Regions from separate parts of the Brachybacterium sp. GPGPB12 genome, predicted to be linked through region 1. Evidence: riboswitches for the same ligand, from Rfam matches in the RefSeq annotation. Region 1 holds a riboswitch; each other region holds the start of a gene.
What was found. A riboswitch is a leader RNA that binds a small molecule or an ion and turns the genes downstream of it on or off. The one in region 1 is predicted to bind thiamine pyrophosphate.
Positions count from the first base shown of each region.

Region 2: linked by a shared signal. The riboswitch ahead of WKH84_RS10895 (bifunctional hydroxymethylpyrimidine kinase/phosphomethylpyrimidine kinase) and the one ahead of WKH84_RS15040 (SDR family NAD(P)-dependent oxidoreductase) in region 1 are both predicted to bind thiamine pyrophosphate.
Region 3: linked by a shared signal. The riboswitch ahead of WKH84_RS21500 (ECF transporter S component) and the one ahead of WKH84_RS15040 (SDR family NAD(P)-dependent oxidoreductase) in region 1 are both predicted to bind thiamine pyrophosphate.

Region 1 covers NZ_CP149573.1:2,585,367-2,589,616, reverse strand. The annotation lists gene WKH84_RS15055 (hypothetical protein) at 1-139, shown strand, start outside; gene WKH84_RS15050 (LLM class flavin-dependent oxidoreductase) at 237-1,601, opposite strand; partial or broken gene WKH84_RS15045 (SDR family oxidoreductase) at 1,601-1,812, opposite strand; gene WKH84_RS15040 (SDR family NAD(P)-dependent oxidoreductase) at 1,854-2,405, opposite strand; TPP riboswitch at 2,589-2,682, opposite strand; partial or broken gene xylB (xylulokinase) at 3,005-4,250, opposite strand, start outside.
Region 2 covers NZ_CP149573.1:1,862,910-1,867,159, forward strand. The annotation lists gene WKH84_RS10885 (HNH endonuclease signature motif containing protein) at 1-649, opposite strand, end outside; gene WKH84_RS10890 (hypothetical protein) at 792-1,982, opposite strand; TPP riboswitch at 2,095-2,187, shown strand; partial or broken gene WKH84_RS10895 (bifunctional hydroxymethylpyrimidine kinase/phosphomethylpyrimidine kinase) at 2,178-3,395, shown strand; gene WKH84_RS10900 (hypothetical protein) at 3,496-3,867, shown strand; gene WKH84_RS10905 (hypothetical protein) at 3,938-4,250, shown strand, end outside.
Region 3 covers NZ_CP149573.1:3,696,583-3,700,832, forward strand. The annotation lists gene WKH84_RS21490 (ATP-binding cassette domain-containing protein) at 1-225, opposite strand, end outside; gene WKH84_RS21495 (hypothetical protein) at 168-863, opposite strand; partial or broken gene WKH84_RS21500 (ECF transporter S component) at 1,283-1,603, opposite strand; TPP riboswitch at 1,651-1,756, opposite strand; gene WKH84_RS21505 (hypothetical protein) at 1,788-2,174, opposite strand; gene WKH84_RS21510 (M13-type metalloendopeptidase) at 2,353-3,702, opposite strand; partial or broken gene WKH84_RS21515 (M13 family metallopeptidase N-terminal domain-containing protein) at 3,687-4,088, opposite strand; partial or broken gene WKH84_RS21520 (hypothetical protein) at 4,223-4,250, opposite strand, start outside.

The sequences.
Region 1 (4,250 bases):
CGAGCACGGGCGGGTGCTGATCGAGGCGGAGCTGTTCGAGCCGACCTACAACCTGCACCTCGCTCCCGAGGTGACGGAGCTCTTCGTCGACGCGATCCTGGGGCGGGTCCGAGCCAGGGAGCCCGAGCGCTCCCTCTGAGCGCTCACAGGGACGCCCCTCCCGCGCGAGGGGCAGGCGCCGCGAACAGACCCCCTCCCTCAGCGGTCCCGTTCCGCCGGACGCCCGCCCGGATCGGTCAGCTCCCCGCCGGCGCCGGCATCCCCTGCCGCGGCCGCGGCAGGCCGAGATGGTCGCGCAGAGTCGTCCCCTCGTACTCGCGGCGGAACCGCCCACGCCGCTGGAGCACCGGCACCACCTGGCCCACGAACTCCTCGATGCCGCCCGGCAGGGTGGGAGGCATGAGGTTGAAGCCGTCGGCCGCTCCCCCATCGACCCAGCGCTCGATCTCGTCGGCCACCTGCTCCGGAGTGCCGATCACGGTCGCGTGGCCGCCACCTGCGGCGAGGAGCCCCAGCAGCTCGCGGACGGTCGGGCGGGCGGTCTCGACGATGCGAAGCACGGTGGCGTAGCGGCCCTTCGGCCCGGTGAACTCCTCCAGTGGCGGCGGCGGCGGGACCGGGGCGTCGAGCTCCCAGTCCGACGTGTCCTGGCCGACGAAGAAGGAGAGCTGGCGCAGCGAGTCCTGCACGGGCAGCAGGGCGTCGAGCTCGGCCTTGCGGCGTCGTGCCTCCTGCTCGGTCGAGGCGACGTAGGGGACCAGCCCCGGCATGACGGCGAGGGCGTCGGGGTCGCGTCCGAGCGCCGCGGCGCGGGAGCGGATGTCGCTGCGATAGGTGCGGGCGGAGGCGAGGTCCCAGGCCACGGCGTAGATCCCCTCGGCGTGTCGGGCGGCGAGCGCGCGCCCGGCCTCCGAGGCACCGGCCTGGAAGAGGACCGGTCGGCCCTGCGGCGGGGTCGGCACGTTGAGGGGGCCGTCGACCGCGAACTTCTCACCGCGATGGTGCGGGGGACGCAGGAGAGCGGGGTCGACGTAGGCGCCGTCCGGTTCGGCGAGGATCTCGCCCGTCGGCCAGGACGCCCACAGCCCCTGGAGCACCTCGATGAACTCCGCGGCGGTGGCGTAGCGGTGGGTGTGGTCCGGCAGGGCGGTCATGGAGTGGTTGCGGGCCTCCTCGTCGGTCATCGAGGTGACGACGTTGACCCCGGCCCGGCCGCGGGAGATGTGGTCGAGGCTCGCCAGCGACCGGGCGGCGTGGAACGGATCCCAGAAGGTGCTGGAGACCGTCGTGACCAGCCCGATCCGCTCCGTGGCACGGGCCATCGCGGTGAGCACGGTGAGCGGCTCGAGCATCCAGGCGGGGCCGCGCTCGACGCCGGCCGTGCCGATCGACTGGCCGTCGGCGAGGAAGACCGCATCCAGCCGGCCCCGCTCCGCGATCAGGGCGAGCTCCTCCCAGTACGTGATGTCCGCGAGGCGCGCCACCGAGGAGCCGGGCGCGCGCCAGGCCGCGGAGTGGTGGCCGCAGGCGTGGGCGAAGAGGTTCAGCCGCACCGGGCGGCGGACAGCGCCGGTCACGGAGGCATGGGCGTGGGCGGCCATCAGTCCATCACCAGCCCGCCGTCGACGACGAGGTTCTGCCCGGTGATCGCCCGTGCCCAGGGCGAGGCGAGGAGGAGCACGGCGTCGGCGAGCTCGGCGGGCGTGGTCACAGAGCGCGCGGGGTGCTCGCGGCGATCGCGTCGAACACCGCCTCCGGGGTCGCGGAGCTCGCGTCGGTGGTGCGCAGCAGGCCGCCGCTGACCATGTTCACGGTGATGCCGCGGGGGCCGAGGTCGGCGGCGAAGGTGCGGGTCAGGGCCAGCGCCGCGCCGCCTTCGCCGCGGTGTAGTCGTGGTAGGGCACGACGGGGTGCTGGAGGAGGTTGGTGCCGATGTTGACGACGCGTCCCGAGCCGGCGCGGTCGAAGCCGGGCAGGGCGGACTGGATCGTGTGCGGCGCGCCCTGCACAGCGCCGGAGAACTGTCCCGCGAAGGCCTCGTAGCCGATCTCGTGCGCCTTAGCGCGGGCGTCCCCGTCGAAGGAGAAGCCGGCCAAGGCGTTGTTCACGACGGTGTCGACGGGGTCGCCGAACTCGGCCTCGGCGTGCGCGAACAGCTCCTCGACCTGGTCGCGCTCGCGCACGTCGGCGCGCACGGCGATCGCCCGGCCGGGGTGTGCGTCGGCGATCTCCCGGGCGGCGGCCTCGCTGGTGAGGTGGTCGATGACGACCCTGGCTCCCTCGCGGAGGAACGCCTCGGTGAGGGCCCGGCCGAGACCTCGGGCGCCCCCGGTGACGAGGACGACCTGCTCGGAGAGCGCGGGAGCGGGCCGGGAGGCGGGGGTGATGGGGGTGGAAGGTGTCATGGTCGTGCGGTCCTTTCAGGGCATGCGAGCACGCCCGCCGCACAGTGGGTGGGGGCGCGTCGCGGTCGGAGCAGGGCCGCATCGGGGCGCGGCGGCGCGCGGGAGGCGACACGGGGGCCCTGGTGGGGACGACAGCGTGGCGGACTGCGGCCTGGTGGCAGGCGGCCCGGCGCGCGACAGCGCACAGCTCATCGACGACATCCCTCCGCGAGCATGAACTCGATCAGGTTCTCCGGGTGTGCTCTCAGCCCCTGATGGGGCACCCCGTGTCGAGCACCGAGTGTAGCCATGGCCGTGCCGCCGCGCGGTCCGGTCTCGCCGCGCCGCGGAGCGCCGGGCCCGCCGCGGCCGCCCTCCTCCGCCCCGCGGCCGCCCCTCGTCCGCTCCTGCGCACCGAGTCTGCATCTGGACCGCCTCGGCAGACGGGTGACGGTCCAGACGCGGCACTCGGACTCCCCCGCCCGATCGGGGGCCCAGCTCTCTTCCGTCCGCGACCGTCCGGACGTAGCTTCCAGGTGCAGGGGCTCGTCACCGTCGAGGCCGCCTGACACCCTGCCACGTCGCCTCGGGGACGTTCCCGCGGGAACGCCTCCGCGCCCTCAGCTCCAGTCTGCGGTGCGCTCCTTCAGCTCCCGGTATGCCTCGAGCACCTGCGGCGTCGCGTCGGCCGTGACGATCCGCGAGCCGCTGATCTCCCAGGCGGGCGGCTCCTCGGTGCCGGCGAGCGCCCAGGCGGCCTGACGGGCGGCGCCGAGTGCGACGTACTCCCCGTCGGGCGCGATCGTGACCTCGCGGCCGAAGATCGCGGGAGCGAGCCGCTGGACGGCGCGGGAGCGGGCGCCGCCGCCGATCAGCGTGATGCGGCGGGCGGCCGTGCCGGTGCGCTCCTCGAGGGAGGTGATGCCATCGGCCAGCGAGCACAGCGACCCTTCGACGTAGGCGCGGGCCACGTCCTCGCGGGTGGTGGAGCCGCTCATGCCGGTCAGAGTCGCACGGGCGTGGGGACGGTTCGGGGTGCGCTCCCCGTCGAAGTAGGGCAGCGCGTCGCGCCGTGCGCGCCGGGTTCGGAGGCGAGCGCCAGCTCGGCCATCTCCTCGTGGCTGACGCCGAGCAGGGCGCGGCCGGCCTCGAGGATGCGGGAGCCGTTGATGGTGGTGGTCATGGGCAGGAACCGGCCGGTCGCGTCGGCGAAGCCCGTGACGGTCCCGGAGGCGTCGCCGGGCCTGGTATCGCTGACCATCGCGCACACGCCGGAGGTGCCGATCGAGACGGAGACGTCGCCGGGGCCCAGCGACAGGCCGAGCGCGGCGCCCATGTTGTCGCCGGTGCCGGCCGCGATAGCGACCCCAGAGGCGGTGCGGGCCATCACCTCGTTCGGGGCCTCGGGCAGGCGCGGGAGCTCGAGGCCCTTCCCGAGCGCGGCCTCGACGAGCTCGGGCTTCCACGCCTCCTCGCGGGTGGAGTAGTAGCCGGTGCCGGAGGCGTCGCCGCGATCGGTGAACGGCGCGGTGCCGGACGCGGCGAGGTGGAGGGAGACAAAGTCGTGCGGGAGCGAAGACCTGCGCAAAGACGCTGCGCGTTCTCGGGCTCCTCGTCGCGCACCCAGCGCGGCTTGGACGCGGTGAAGGAGGCGACCATGAGGTCGCCGATCTCCTCGACGCTCGCCTGCGCCCCGCCCATCTCCTCGATCAGCGTGGTCGCGGCGTCGGCGGAGCGGGTGTCGTTCCACAGCGGCGCATCACGCACCACCTCGCCCTTCTCGTCGAGCGACACCATGCCGTCCGCTGGCCGCCGACGGCGAGGGCGTCGGCCCGCTCGAGCAGGGGGCCGGCGGCCTCGTCGACG
Region 2 (4,250 bases), 720 kb from region 1:
CTGGTCGCGGCTCGGTGAGCGGGCCGGGGCTGGGGCAGGACGGCGGGCCCGCCGTCGGCGGAGGTCCGGGTGGGACCTGGGTGTGGAGCGTCGGCTCCACGATCGGCGCTCGTGGGCGGGGATGATGCCCGTCGGGACGGTCCGGTGGACCGACAGGGCTGGTCGCGGGGTCGCCGGCGTGGGCGCCGCGCAGGAAGCCGGTCCAGGCGGCGGTGAGCGACTCGACCATCTCGAGGCTGGCGTGGTCGAGGTCGTCGAGGACGGTGACGGCGTCGCCGTGGCGGCCGATCGTCCAGCGGGTGCGGCCCGGCTTGCCTGCCTGCGTGTGGAGCCGGGTGGGGTCCAGCAGGCCGTTCGTCTTGTCGAGGTGGTCTCGCCAGCACAGCAGGTGCAGGTTCTCGACCTCGGTGGCGCCGCCCTCGCCCGGGGTGCCGCGCAGGCACTCCTCGATGTGGTCGCACTCGGAGGCCCAGGAGGTGGGGCGCGTGCATCCGGGGACGGCGCACTGCCCGTTGCGGAGCCGGAGGTGCTCGAGCATCGCGGGGGTGGGGGTGACGCGGTCGGCCGGGAGCGGGAGGAAGGCGCCGCCGCTCGCGCTGGTGAGGACGCGGTGCCAGACGGTGCAGCCGCCGGCGAGGGAACGCGCCATCGAGGGCGGCGCGGGGTGACGCCGTCGAGCATGCCGGGCTGGTCGGAGGCGCCGAGCAGGGTCAGCACGGGCACGGTGACGTTGAGGCGGAACCGCTCGGCGGGGACGGCGACCCCGTCGACGTCGAGGTCGGCGGTGTCGATCAGGGCGTAGCGCGCCGGGTGAGCGGAAGGGCCCTGCCGGTCTCGAGGACGACGCCGTCAGGGTCGTGCGGGATCGGTGTGCCGCCGCGGAGCGCCGCACGCCGCGCCGCCTGGACGGCGCGGGCGGACTCGTCGATCGACTTCCACCGGGCGAGGATCTCGGGGATCGGGCCCGTGATCCTCAGGGTCCCGGTGCCGGCCTCCGCGCCGGGAAGCGACTCGACGGTGCGTTCGAGCGCGGCGACGAGATCGGGACGGCTCTCGCGCTCGGCGAGATGCTCGATGAGGGCGCGCAGGAGCGTGAAGAATCGTTCCGGGCTGATATCCGTGGACCATGTCGAGATCACGGCATCGAGATCCCTCCTGGAGGATTCGGAGAGCTTCTGCGAGGTCTTCAGCATCTTCTGGAACCAGGCCGACGGCATGCTTCCGGATTCGAGGTTCTCGAGGGTGCGCGGGAAATGGTTCACGGCCTGGTACGCGTCGCGCAGTCGCCAGCTCGCGGCACTGCGAGTGACCCTGAGGCCGAGTGCGGCGCGGAGCGTCTCGACCTCGTCGAGCTCGCAGGCATCCTCGTACTCGCCCTCGAACTCGTGCAGGGCGGCGAGGGCGCGGTACTGCGCAGCGAGCGCGAGGGCAGTGGCGCGCTCCGCATCCCACACGCGCTGCGCGGCCTCGCTCAGGGCGGGGTCGTCGGCGCGACCGCCGAGATCGGGCAGCGCGGCACGAGTACGAGCCTGGCGTGCGCCAACCCGGCGGAAACGTGCAGGAAGCGACGCGATCAGGGCATCGTCGACGGGGTCCGGGGAGGTGGTGGCAGGGGCCGACGGCGATGCCGTCACCGCCGGCGACGAGGCGGGAACCGAGGGCAGGGCGACCTCCAGTGCGGAGGTATCGGGTGCGGCGGCATCCGACCGCTCGGAACGCACCGCGTCGCGTGCGTCGTCGGCGACCTCATCGCCCGACGGATGCTCCGGTCGCGTGATGCTCATCGGTCCCTCCTCCCCCTCCGCGTCGGCGACGCATCGGTGCACCGCCCCTTTCGATCCGACCACTTCACAATAGTGACCGACACGGACAGAAGAAAGGTCCGGGAGGAATATGTGGATAACTTTCTGATCGAGTGGCGCATCTCGACCGCTATACGCCCCTCCATCCACACCCTCCCTCCACAGAACCCCCTTTTCCACAGCGTCATCCACCGGTTCTCGAGGGGTTCGCGTCGTCTGTCGGACCTCTGCGGTAGAGAGGCATCGGCTCCGGACATCCCGGCCCCTCCCCCGCCGCGTGGCCTACACTCGGCCACTGGACACGGGGTGCGCCCGAGGCGCTGAGATCACACCCGTGGAACCTGATCTAGTTCGTACTAGCGAAGGGATGTCCGCATGAGCTCGGATCCTTGCACCCTCTTTCCCGCTGCCCTCCCCCGCGTCGCCGCGCCGGGTCGACTCGCGTCCGGCCGGCCAGCGCCATCGGCCCCGCGCGTGCTCTCGATCGCGGGCACGGACCCGACGGGAGGCGCCGGCACCGCGGCGGACCTCAAGTCGATCACCGCCGCGGGCGGCTTCGGCATGGCGGCGGTGACCGCGGTCGTCGCGCAGAACACCCACGGCGTGAGCGACATCCACGTCCCTCCCGCGCAGTTCCTCGCCGCGCGGCTCCGCGCGGTCTCCGACGACGTCGAGCTCGAGGCGGTCAAGACCGGCATGCTCGGCACCGCCGAGATCATCGAGGCCGTCCGGACCTGGCTCTCCGCCCATCCGCCGCGGGTGCTCGTGGTCGACCCGGTGATGGTCGCGACCAGCCGCGACAGGTCGCTGGAGCCCGAGGCGGAGCAGGCGATGATCCGCTTCTGCTCCCTCGCCACCGTGGTCACCCCGAACATCGACGAGCTCGCCGTCCTCACCGGCGAGCCCCGCGCGCACGACGAGGACGAGGCCCTCGCCCAGGCCGCCCGCTGGTCGGAGGCGACCGGCGTCGCGGTCGTGGTGAAGACCGGCCACCTCGACAGCCGTGCGGTCACCAACACCTGGATCGCGGCCGACGGGACCCGCCACCGGGTGCACTCCACGCGGGTGGACACGACGAGCACGCACGGCACCGGTCGCTCCCTCGCGGCGGCGCTCGCGACCCGGCTCGGCGCCGGCGAGGACCCGGCCACGGCGCTCGCCTGGGTCACCGACTGGTCGCACGAGGCGATCGCGCACGGCGCGGCACTGCAGGTCGGGAGCGGGAACGGTCCCGTCGACCATGCGCACCGGGCACGGCGCCTCGCGGCGGGATCGGCCGCACCGTGGGTGGCGACGGGCGCGGTGCCGGACCGGTGGGAGGAACCGGCGCAGCTCGCCGCCCTGGTCACGGCCGACGGCCCCGCCGCCTCCGTCCCGCCCGTCGGCCCGTGGACCGAGGCGCTGTGGGCGGCCGGGGCGCCGCTCGCCGGCGCGATCGAGGGCTCCGGCTTCGTGGCGGCGCTGGTGGACGGGAGCCTGCCCGAGGGGCAGTTCTCCTTCTATCTCGCGCAGGACGCGCACTACCTGCAGCGCTACTCCCGCGCCCTCGCGACCCTGGCCGAGATCTCGGAAGCCCCTGCCGCGCGGGAGTTCTGGTCGGACTCCTCCCGGCACTGTGTGGACACCGAGCTCGAGCTCGCACCGCGCCTGGCTCGCGACCCGCCCCGACGCGGCAGAGGTGGCCGTCAGCCCGGTGACCAGCGCGTACACCGACTTCCTGCTCGCCCGGGCGCTCGGCGACCCGACGGCCGTCGGAGCGACCGCGGCGCCGCCCTGCTTCTGGCTGTACGCGCAGGTCGGGGCGAGCCTGCCCGAGGTCCCGGACGAGCACCCCTACGCGGGGTGGCTCCTGACCTACCGCGACCCCACCTTCGTGGAGGGGGTGCGCGGGGCGCTCGGCGTCGTCGAGCGCGAGCTCGAGGCCGCCGATCCCGCCGTGCGGGCCGAGGCGGCGCGCGCCTTCCTCCTCGCCTGCCGTCACGAGCTGGAGTTCTTCGAGCAGGCACGACGTGTGGACTCCGCCGCCGTCTCCCCGGCTCCGGCCCTCGCGGGGGCGACCCGATGACCGCCGCCTCGATCCCCGCGACCGGCACCCGCGCCCTGCCGCCCGAGGGCCGGGCCGCGCGCGCGCCGGCGTGGTCGGAAACTTCATCGACAACATCCATGTGTTCCTGCCGGTCACGGCGCTGGCCCCGGCGATGCTCGTGATCGCGGGCCCGTCGGCGACCGCGTCGGCGGCGGCTCTGATCATCGTCGCGATGTCGCTGGGCCGGCCTGTCGGCGGGGTGGTGTTCGGGCGGATCGCGGACCGCATGGGGCGCACCCGCACCACCCGTCTTGCGATCGCGGGCACCGCGGCGTGCGCGCTCGCGATCGCCCTCGTCCCCACCCACCAGGTGCTCGGCCCGGGCACGGTCGCGCTGATCCTGGCGCGCGCTTCCTCGGCGG
Region 3 (4,250 bases), 1.1 Mb from region 1:
CTCCTCCCGCACGGTCGTCGCGACGAAGGAGTGCTCGGGGTCCTGCGGGACGAGGGCGATCCGGGAGGGCTCGGGGCGGGACACGGTGCCCGCGCCCGGCTCCGTCGCGCCGAGGAGGACGCGCAGCAGGGAGGTCTTGCCCGCACCGGACGGGCCGGTCAGCACGGTCAGCCGCCCAGCGCGCGGCTCGAGGTCCTGCGGCGCGGTGAGCCCCCGGGCGGGCACGGTGACGCCGTGCGGCCGCGGCGACGGTCTCGCCGGGTTCGGCCGGTCCCGGTGCCTCCTCGTCGGCCGTCCCGTCCTCGAGCACCCCCGCTGCGACCAGCACCTCCCGCCGCCGGGAGAGCGGCTCGCCCGGTGCTCCGTCGGCAAGCACCCGGGCGCGAGGGCCGAGCACGATCAGCCGGTCCACATGCGGCGCCCAGGGCCCGATCCGGTGCTCGGCGACGACGAGGGTGCGGCCGCCCGTGACCGCGAGGATCGCCCGGCGCACCTCCTCGGCTGTCGGGGCATCGAGCATGGAGGTCGGCTCGTCCAGGAGCAAGCAGGTCGGGGCGCAGGGCCAGCGCACCGGCGAGCGCGATCCGCTGCTGCTGGCCGCCCGAGGCGTCCAGCGGCGCCCGCTCGGGGTCGAGGTCGACTCGCGCCGCCTCGAGCGCCCGGGTCGCGCGCTCGGTGAGCTCCGGCCGGGGCAGTCCCGCGTTCTCCGGTCCGAAGGCGGCGTCGCGGGCGACGGTCGCGCCGACGAGGGCGTGCACCGGGTTCTGCAGCAGCAGGCCCCGCTCCCCGGGCCGGCTGGGCGCGGGGACGAGCCCCTCGCCGTCCCCGTCCTCGGGGTCCAGCGACCCGGCCAGCGCCCGCAAGACGGTCGACTTCCCGCGCCGCTCGCCCCGGCCAGCAGCACTCGCTGCCCGGGCGGGATCTCGAGGTCGAGCCCCTCGATCGTCGGCTCGCGCCGGGTCAGCGGCCGCCAGCGCAGCCCGTCGACGTGCACGGACGCCGCCGGGACGGTCCCGGTGCTCAGGCCTCCACCGCGCGGGCCGCCTCCCGGCCCGAGGCCAGGGAGTCCACCGCGCCGGTCGCGATCAGCGCCCGGCTCGCCGCCCAGCCCAGCACCCCGCACAGCAGCGCGCCCCGAGAGCAGGAAGAAGGCGAGCATCGTGCCGGAGAACAGCCAGCTCATCTCCTGGTAGTAGACGATCTTCTCCCAGCCCCATTCGAGCAGTCCGGCGAGCACCCCGCCGAGCACCGCCACGGGCAGGGTGAAGCGGCGGTAGCGGGTGAGCAGGAAGGCGAGCTCGACCCCGCCGCCCTGCATGAGACCGGACACGGCGGTGCTCCAACCCCACTGGTCGCCCAGCGGCATCGAGAGCACGGCGGCGACCATCTCCGCGAGCAGGGCGGCGCCGGGCTTGCGCACCAGCGCCGCGGCGAGCACGGCCGGCAGGAACCAGATCCCCGCCAGCGGCCCCTCGGCAGGCTTGAACGCCGCGGTCAGCGGGCCGATCAGGGTGTAGAGCTGGCCGTAGCCGAGGAAGGCGACCCCGAAGGCCGCCCCGATCAGCACGGTCACCAGCAGATCGACGGTGCGATAACGAGTCATCACGTCTCCTCCCAGGTCCTGGAAGGGGCGCGGAGCACCGGCGGTGCTCCACGGAAATCCCGACTCCCTACGCCGGTGCGAGCCGGATCAGGTTCGAGGGTCTGCGCCGTCGGCGCACTCTCAGCACCGGACGGTGCTCCCCTGTCAGTGGATGACGAGCAGACAGTCTAGCCCAGGAGCACGCTCAGCGGCGGGCACGGATGGCCTGGTCGATCGCATCGGCGGCCGCCTGGGGGTCGACGGGGGAGAGGATGTAGCAGGTGTCCTTCGTCCCGATGATCTCCACGCTCGTCCCCGGCCGGGTGACCAGCATCCGGTAGGGCCGCTGCTGCTCGGCGACGGTGAAGATCTTCCGCCGGCCGACGGGGGTGAGCTCCTCGGGCTTCGGGGTCATCGCCCTCCCGCGCCGCCAGCCGTAGCCGCCGAGGGCGACGCCCACGGTGCCGGTGGGGATCTCGCGCAGCTGCACGGTGCGGAAGTCCTCGATCGGCCAGACCCGGCGGGGCAGGAAGCCGCCGAGGCTGACGGTGACCCCGTTCCCGTCGACCACGAAGCGGGTGGCCTGGCCCATCCACGTCCACAGCGCCAGCGGCCGCGAAGGCGGCGAGCACCGCGATCGCGCCCGGCGCCGAGCCGCGCCGCAGCGAGCAGGCCCGACACGATCAGGCCCGCCACCACCGTGACGACGACGCGGGTCCAGCCCACGGAGGAGGGCACCGTCCGCCCGACGTGGAAGGGCGGATCGGGCCTCACCAGATGCTCACCCGCTCCTCGGGGGCGCGGTACATGCCGTCGCCCTCGCGCACGTCGAAGGCCTCGTGGAACTCGTCGAGGTGCCCGGCGACCGTGTTGCAGCGGAACTCCATCGGCGCATGCGGGTCCACGGCCAGGCGGCGGATCGCCTCCTGGGGCCGGTTCCGGCCCCGCCACACGGTCGCCCAGGACCAGAACACGCGCCGCAGGCCGGTGAGTCCGTCGAGCTCGGCCGCGGCCTCCTCCTCGGAGCGGCTGGCGAGATAGGCCTTCACCGCGATGGAGAGCCCGCCGAGGTCGCCGATGTTCTCGCCGATGGTGAGGGCGCCGTTGACGCGGTGGGAGTCGTCGAGCTCGCGCGGGGACAGCTCCGAGTACTGCGCGATGAGACGGGCGGCGCGGGCGTCGAAGGCCTCGCGGTCCTCGGCCGTCCACCAGGAGACGAGGTTGCCCTCCCCGTCGTACTTCGAGCCCTGGTCGTCGAAGCCGTGGCCGACCTCGTGGCCGATCACCGCGCCGATCCCGCCGAAGTTCACGGCGTCGTCGGCTTCCGCGTCGAAGAACGGGGGCTGGAGGATCGCGGCGGGGAAGACGATCTCGTTCCGGCCGGGGTTGTAGTAGGCGTTGACCGTCTGCGGGGTCATGTGCCACTCGGTCTCGTCCATCGGCCCGCCGACCTTCGAGAACTCGAAGTCCGCCTCGAAGCGGCGGGAGGCGCGGACGGTCGCGACGAGGTCGCCGGGGACGAGCTCGAGGCCGTCGTAGTCGCGCCACGTCGAGGGGTACCCGATCTTCGGGGTGAACCTCTCGAGCTTCGCGAGCGCCTTCTCGCGGGTGGCCGGGGTCATCCAGTCCAACGAGCTGATCGAGTCGCGGTAGGCGTCCATCAGCGCGTCGACCAGCGCGGTCATCCGTTCCTTGTGGGCGGCGGGGAAGTGGCGGGCGACGTACTCGCGGCCGACGGCGAAGCCGACCGCGCCCTCGACCAGGGCCACGCCCCGCTTCCACCGCTCCTTCAGCTCCTCCGCGCCGGAGAGGACGCGGCCGGAGAAGTCGAAGTCCTCCTCGACCAGCGCGGCGGGGAGATAGGGGGCGTAGGAGGAGACGGTGTGCAGGGCGAGCCAGGTGCGGAGCACGGCGAGGTCCTCCCCGGCCAGCGGCTCGGCGGCGGCGGAGACGAACTCGGGCTGGCCGACGGAGACCACGTCGAAGGCCGCGGCCGGCGCGCCGGTGCCCTCGATGTACGCGTCCCAGGGGAAGGCGGGGGCGAGCTCGCTGCGCGCGCGGCGTCCATGGGGTTGTCGGACTTCTCCCGGTCGCGCAGGCGGACCACGTCGACGTGGCAGGCGGCGAGGCGGGTCTCGAAGTCGAGCACGGCGCGGGCGAGCTCCTCGGGGCCGCCGACGGCGAGCCCGGCACGGCCGGGGCGCTCGGCGAGACGGGCGAGGTTCGCCAGGTGCGCGGCATAGGCCTCGCGGGTCTCGGCGTGGTGCTCCTCGCGGTAGTAGGACTCGTCGGGCAGGCCGAGGCCTCCCTGATGGATCTTGACCTGGTACTGGGAGGAGTCGTGGTCGTCGGTCCACACATAGGCGAGCACCGCCGAGGCCCCCGAGTCGGGCGCCGCCATCCGGCGCACGAGGCCCTCGAGGTCCCGGATCGCCCCGATCTCGTCGAGCAGGCCGACGAGGCCGGACAGGCCGGCGGCCTCGATCGCCTCGGTGTCCATGAACATGCGGTACAGCGTGCCGATCCGGGCGTGGTCGGTGGTCGGGACCGGCAGGCTCCCCGCCTCGTCCGCGCGCGCGCGACGTCGTCGGCCGCCTCCTCGACGATCTCCCGCACCCGCTCCTCGGACAGGTCGCGCGGCGCGTGGAAGGCGCCGTCGCTGGACCGG